DNA from 3 places in the Rhodococcus sp. NPDC057297 genome. Region 3 is predicted to be linked to each of the others. Evidence: riboswitches for the same ligand, from Rfam matches in the RefSeq annotation. Region 3 holds a riboswitch; each other region holds the start of a gene.
The links. Region 3 has a riboswitch for cobalamin ahead of ACFULT_RS14110 (magnesium chelatase subunit D family protein). Riboswitches for the same ligand answer to the same signal wherever they lie in the genome.
Positions count from the first base shown of each region.

Region 1 (2,259 bases), on a different contig from region 3:
CACGATGTCGGTCTCACCGTCGAGCGTGTACGGAACGTGGAGCAGTGAGCAGGAACTCGACACCGCGAGGGCGCCCACGCTACCGAGCAGACTGGCGAGCGTGGCCAGAGCCTTGTCCAGATCGGTACGCCAGATGTTCCTGCCGTCGACGATGCCCGCGACGATGCGCTTGTTCACCAGAGCCGGTACCGAAGCGAGCTGCTCCACGGTGCCCGGTGCGGTCAGATCGATCGACAACCCCTCGATGCCGGTCGATGCGAGCACGGGGAGCGCGTCGCCCAGATCACCGAAGTACGACGCCAACAGGATCGCCGGCCTGGTCTCCAGTGCACTGAGGAAGTCGTACGCGCGCTTCGCCGAGGAGATCTCGTCCTGCGTCCGGTCCGCGACCAACGCGGGTTCGTCGATCTGAACCCACTCGGCTCCTGCGCCGGCCAGCTGCGTCAACAGGTCTGCGTAGAGCGGCAGAATCTCCTCGAGGCGGTCCAGGAGCGGCGCAGTGCTGTCGACGGCTTTGGAGAGCAGGAGGAACGTCACCGGGCCGACCAGAACCGGTCGTGCCGGAATGCCCAGCGTCCGCGCTTCTTCCAGCTCGCCGAGGATCTTCTCGGGGTGCAGGGTGAACGTGGTGTCGGATGAGATCTCGGGCACCAGATAGTGGTAATTGGTGTCGAACCACTTCGTCATTTCCAGAGGCACAACAGATTCGGTGCCGCGAGCGGCCGCGAAGTAGCGATCGAGTTCGCTCTCGATGCCCAGCACGCGTTCGGGAAGCGCCCCCAACATGACCGCCGTGTCCAGAACCTGGTCGTAGTAACTGAACGTGCCCACCGGAATCGAGTCCAGACCGGCGTTCTTCGACGCCGTCCAGGTGTCCTCACGGAGGCTCTTGGCCACCGATTCCAGTGCGGGAGCGTCGATCGTGCCTGCCCAGTAGGACTCGACTGCGCGCTTGAGCTCGCGTCGCGGTCCGATCCGGGGTGAACCGAGAATCGTGGCGGTGAATTCGAATGTCACTGGCATTTCTCCATGTACGTCACACGTGGGTGGATCACCACCGAGCGCGCGAGACGACCGAGCCCATGTACGTACACCAGCTGCAGGTCGACTCGCCCATTCCACGGGGCGGTGAACCGCTGCGCACGGCGTGCGCAGCACAGAAGGCAGGTATTCGGACTCGCAAGCACGCGGTCCTCGGGTGGAGGCCGCACCTACTGGCCGTCGCTTCCCAGAGAGGCTTCTCCAGTGCATATGACGGCGGTCGTTCCTGCATACCGCTGCGGGACAGTCCCGGATTCTCACCGGGTTCCCTCTTGCGTCGCCGTCCGTGGTCTTCGGGGCTCCTCACGACCGCTGGGCGAACCAACTGCACGCATGAGCATAGTGCCGCGCATGCCCCCGGGGACAGGCGTGCTACCGTCTGTTCCATGCAGCGCACGTATTTCTGGTTTAGCAGGCCGGCCCCGGGTGGGTCAGCCAGCGACGCCATGCGCTGAGACCCCACCCCACGAGCCGGATGCAGACCGGCTCGAAGCGTGCGTGGAGCTCTCCGAGGGCCGGTCTGAGAATCGAAAAGGATTTCTCATGACTACAGCTGTCACCCCTACCGATACGTCGTTGGACGATCAGCGCACCATCAGCATCAGCCCGCTGGTGGCGCCGTCGTTACTACGACGTGAGCACGCCGCCGACGACGCGGTGTCGTCGACGGTTCGTCGCGGCCGCGCCGGTGTGGTCGACATTCTGAACGGCGCGGACGACCGTCTCATCGTGGTGGTCGGGCCGTGCTCGGTGCACGACACCGAGGCTGCGATGGAGTACGCGCGCAAGCTCGCCGAGAAAGCGTCCGAGCTGGGCGATCGGTTGCACATCGTCATGCGCGTCTACTTCGAGAAGCCGCGTACGACGCTGGGCTGGAAGGGTCTGATCAACGATCCGCACCTCGACGGCTCGTTCGACATCAATTCCGGACTGCGCGTGGGGCGTCAGCTGTTGGTCGACATTTCCGCGCTCGGACTGCCCGTCGGGTGTGAATTCCTCGACCCGATCACGCCGCAGTACATCGCGGACCTGGTCAGCTACGGCGCGATCGGAGCCCGGACGGCGGCCAGCCAGGTTCACCGGCAACTGTGCAGTGCGCTGTCGATGCCCGTCGGCATCAAGAACTCGACGGAGGGCGACATCCAGGTCGCGGTCGACGGCACCCGTGCGGCGGCGTCGAGTCACGTCTTCCCCGGCACCGATCTGGACGGCCAGGCC
Region 1 covers NZ_JBHUZE010000002.1:83,587-85,845, forward strand. The annotation lists gene metE (5-methyltetrahydropteroyltriglutamate--homocysteine S-methyltransferase) at 1-1,017, opposite strand, end outside; cobalamin riboswitch at 1,145-1,382, opposite strand; gene ACFULT_RS06260 (3-deoxy-7-phosphoheptulonate synthase) at 1,585-2,259, shown strand, end outside.
Region 1: another riboswitch for cobalamin. It lies ahead of metE (5-methyltetrahydropteroyltriglutamate--homocysteine S-methyltransferase); the one in region 3 lies ahead of ACFULT_RS14110 (magnesium chelatase subunit D family protein).

Region 2 (2,259 bases), on a different contig from region 3:
CATCGGAGCTCTCATCACCGTCATCGCCGGGCGCAGTACCTTCCCAGGCGCGGTTCCCGCCGAATCGAACGCGCCCCCTGCAGTAGCGAAAGCGGATTTCAGTCAGTCTGACTGATCGAACACCGCGTTCGCTTCACGGCGAAGCGTCGAGTATTCCGATCCAATGGTGTCCGGGGCGGACGGGTCGAAGCCAGGACTGCAGACGTGCGCGCACTGCCTGGTCGAGATGGGGGAGGACGCGACGGAAGTCCAGTTCGTCCTGTGCCCGACAGTGTTTGGCCTTGAACAGGAACACCACTTCGGGTGTGGAATAGGGGACGCCGTCCGAGGTGTGCCGGATCATGACGTCGTACGGCAGGGAGATCGCCGGGTTACGTCGGTACACCCAGTGGTCCCCGGCGTGTGGTTCGCGAAAGACGTCCAGCCGATAGGTGCCGGCGTCGTCGCGCAGCCACGTCTGGAAGTGACTGTCCAGATGGTCGGGATACGGCCACAACCGCCCGTCCCCGACGACATCCCACTCGTAACCGTCGAGCGCCAGGGATATCTCGCCGAACCGATGTGCCGGCACACCGATCTCCACGTCGCTGTGAACGCGAGCCGCGTCGTCGGTGAACAGCTCGAGCGCCCATCCCGCGGTGATGCACCACGGTGCTCGAACGGTTGCCAGTCGTTCCGCCACATCGAAGGGTGACCAGGCGGCCCACCGCGAGTCGGCTTCGGCGTCGGAAATCGGGCGGCCGACGGACAAATCCACGGCCCCCATCATGCCTTCTGCAGGAGCGAAAGCGGATTTCAGTCAGTCTGACTGACCGAACGCCACGTTCGGTTCACGAACAGGGGCCACGTTCGGTCCGGGAACAAGACGAGAGCTGAACGACCGGGTCGAGGGGAAACGTCAAGGGGGGTTAAAGTGACCCCAGGGTCGCTTGTGTGGTGATCTGTGTGACGGGTGAGGGAATCCGGTGTGAATCCGGGACTGACGCGCAACGGTGACCACGAGTGTGGGAGTCCGATCGCTTGCCTGTTGCAGCGTATGTCCCGCGGCTCCGCGAACAGGGCCCTTAGTAGGAAGTTTGCGCCACCTCATGGCTATTCGTGTCCCCCTTGGTGTTGCTGTGCTGTCAGCAGCTCTTGTTCTGTCTGCTTGTTCTTCCGGTTCCGAGTCGGAGGCGGTGCAGGAATCGTCCGGCAATTTTCCGTTGACCATCTTCAACTGTGGTCAGGAGGTGGTGATCGATGCGCCTCCGCAGCGAGCGGTGTCGCTGAATCAGGGGTCGACGGAGATTCTGTTGAGTCTCGGTTTGGCGGATCGGATGGTCGGGTCGGCGACGTGGACGGATCCGGTGCGGGAGAACCTGGCGGCGGACAACGAGCGTGTTCCGCGTTTGGCGGACAACAAGCCGTCGTTGGAGGTGGTGCTCGACGCCGAGCCGGATTTCGTGTCGGCGTCGTTCGGCGGGACCCTCGGGCCTGGCGGGGTGGCGGAGCGTGGTCAGCTCGAGCAGCTCGGTGTGCCCAATTACCTGTCGCCGACGGACTGCAACGGCAAGACCGACGAGAGCGTCAATTCGGATGGTGCTCGTACTCAGCCGTTGGAGATCGAATCCGTCTACCAGGAGGTTCGTGATCTCGCGGCCATCTTCGACGTGTCCGAGCGCGGTGAGGAGTTCGTCGCCGAACTGCAGGAGCGGTTCGAGAAGGCGTCGGGCACGTTGAATGCGTCGGGCACCTCGTTGGTCTACTGGTTCGCCGACACTGCGACGCCGTACATGGCGGGGTGCTGCGGGTCGTCGGGCATCATCACCGATTCGGTGGGCGCGGAGAACATCTACTCGGACACCACCGACGAATGGCCGCAGGTCAGCTGGGAGTCGGTGGCGGACCGCAACCCGACGGCGTTCGTGCTCGCCGATTTGAGCCGCCGGTCGCTGGCCGGTGACGCCTTGGATTCCAAGATCGAGTTCTTGGAGACCAACCCGGTGACCCAGCGCCTTCCTGCCGTGACCGACAAGCGCTACATCGTCGTGAACGGGGCGGATCTGAATCCTTCGATCCGCACCGTCGACGGCGTCGAGAAGGTCGCTGCTGCGCTGCAGGGCTGGGGCTTGGCGAATTGACCGTGCCCCAGGCGGAGCCGTCGGTACGGCGGAGCTTTCTGCTTCCGCTGCTGCTGATCGGCTCCGTCGTTCTGGTGCTGTCGATTGCAGTTGCGATCACGATCGGACCGGCGGATCTGTCGGTGGCCGATGTCTACCG
Region 2 covers NZ_JBHUZE010000001.1:223,899-226,157, reverse strand. The annotation lists gene ACFULT_RS01085 (MFS transporter) at 1-115, shown strand, start outside; gene ACFULT_RS01080 (hypothetical protein) at 134-766, opposite strand; cobalamin riboswitch at 918-1,043, shown strand; gene ACFULT_RS01075 (ABC transporter substrate-binding protein) at 1,176-2,120, shown strand; gene ACFULT_RS01070 (FecCD family ABC transporter permease) at 2,123-2,259, shown strand, end outside.
Region 2: another riboswitch for cobalamin. It lies ahead of ACFULT_RS01075 (ABC transporter substrate-binding protein); the one in region 3 lies ahead of ACFULT_RS14110 (magnesium chelatase subunit D family protein).

Region 3 (2,259 bases):
GCTTCGGTGACCGTTACGACGGTTGGCAGCCGAAGCTGAAGGAAATGGTGCCGTCCCTCGGCAAGAAGCTCGCCGAGGACCGGGCGTTGTTCCGCGAGGTCTTCGATTGGACGTCGGCTCGCCTCGAGCTCGGGCAGACCACCCAGGTCGCACAGCCCAGCGGCGTGTGATAGCAAGAGCTGATGACTACGCAAGCGGCTGCCCTCAAGCGTTCCTGGGCTCTGGACCTGTCCAACAAGACGTTGTACGACCTGTTGAAGTTGCGTGTCGAGGTTTTCGTCGTCGAGCAGGCGTGCGCCTACCCTGAGCTCGACGGTCGAGACCTCCTCTCCGAGACGCGGCATTTCTGGCTGGAACGAGACGGCGAGGTCGTCTGCACGTTGCGCCTGCTGGAAGAGCACGACGACGGTGAGAAGGCATTTCGTATCGGCCGGCTCTGCACGCAGCGGTCCGCGCGCGGACAGGGCCACACCACTCGCATTCTGCGCGCAGCGCTCGCCGAGGTGGGCTCGGCGCCGTGCCGCATCAACGCACAGAGCTACCTCGTCGACATGTACGCCAAGCACGGATTCCTTCCCGACGGGGAGGAAGTGCTCGAGGACGGAATTCCGCACACACCCATGCGTCGCGGGGGCGGAACTCCGTGGAGCGAGGCGTAACCTCACCGGTCGTCGAACGATCAGGAAGTTGATGCGGGGAAGTCCTGTGTGAATCAGGCACGGTCCCGCCACTGTGTAGGTGCTTCGGTCCCGTGGGGCCGAAGCGCCGAAGTCAGATCACCGCACAACTTCGCAGCAGGCCCGCCGGACCGGCGGGCCGTCACCTCTCCGGCGCGGAGTCCGCCGGGACGAAGGAGTTCTCTCGTGCAGCAGCCCGGCTATCCGTTCAGTGCGATCGTCGGCCAGGAGCAGCTGCGGTTGTCCCTGATCCTCTGCGCAGTGCACCCCGGTATCGGCGGCGTGTTGGTCCGGGGCGAGAAGGGGACCGCCAAATCCACCGTCGTCCGGGCGTTGGCCGCTCTGCTGCCCGCCGTCGACGACGAGGGTGTCACCAGGCCTGCACGGCTCGTCGAACTGCCCGTCGGTGCAACCGAGGATCGCGTGGTGGGCTCGCTCGATCTCGAGAAAGTGCTGCGCGACGGCGAACGTGCGTTTCAGCCGGGCCTGCTCGCCGCGGCGCACCGTGGAGTGCTCTACGTCGACGAGGTCAATCTGCTGCACGACCACCTCGTCGACGTCCTGCTCGACGCAGCGGCGATGGGCCGCGTGCACATCGAGCGTGACGGTGTGTCTCATTCGCACCCAGCCCAGTTCGTGCTCGTCGGAACCATGAACCCGGAAGAGGGAGAGCTTCGTCCTCAGCTGCTCGACCGGTTCGGACTGGCGGTCGAGGTCACCGCGTCCCGCGATGTCGACACCCGGATGAACGTGGTGAGGCGGCGACTGAACTACGAACAGAACCCCGAGAAGTTCGCGGCCGAGTACTCCGACTCCGACGCGGAGATCGCGCGGAAGATCGTGCACGCCCGGGCGGCACTGGCCGACGTGGTGCTCGACGACACCGAGCTGCGCCGAATCGCCGCTCTTTGTGCCGCTTTCGACGTCGACGGTATGCGAGCCGACCTGGTCGTGGCTCGCACGGCGACAGCGCACGCCGCCTGGCGCGGCGCCGACGCCGTCGACGAATCCGATGTCCGGGTCGCTGCAGAACTCGCACTGCCGCACCGGCGTCGGCGAGATCCCTTCGACGAACCGGGTATCGACGAGTCGGCCCTCGACGACGCGATGCGGGATGCCGCCGAGCAGGCGGAGTCCTCCGCCGAGTCGGATCCGGGACCCGACGACGACGGTGGCGGAGACGACGGTGGCGGAGACGACGGTGGCGGCGAACCGCAGCCCGATCCCGGGCCACAGTCCGGCACATCGTCGACGGACAAGCCCGACGCCCCCGAGAGAAAACCGGGTGAGCGGGACGCCGCAACACCCGGCGAGAAGTTTCGTGCGCGATCGATCGAGGTTCCCGGCGTCGGGGAGGGAGCCCCGGGTCGTAGGTCCAGGGCGCGCTCCCCGCAGGGACGCGTCGTGCGGTCGACGACGGAGCCGGGCAAGGGACTGCACCTCGTGGGGACACTGTTCGCTGCCGCGGAGTCCCAGGTCGCGCGAGGTCGACAGTCCGGCCGATTCGTGTTGCAGCCTTCCGATCTCCGGGGTGCGGTGCGTGAAGGCCGCGAAGGCAACCTCATTGTCTTCGTCGTCGATG
Region 3 covers NZ_JBHUZE010000004.1:143,130-145,388, forward strand. The annotation lists gene mqo (malate dehydrogenase (quinone)) at 1-170, shown strand, start outside; gene ACFULT_RS14105 (GNAT family N-acetyltransferase) at 183-659, shown strand; adenosylcobalamin (AdoCbl) riboswitch at 670-821, shown strand; gene ACFULT_RS14110 (magnesium chelatase subunit D family protein) at 864-2,259, shown strand, end outside.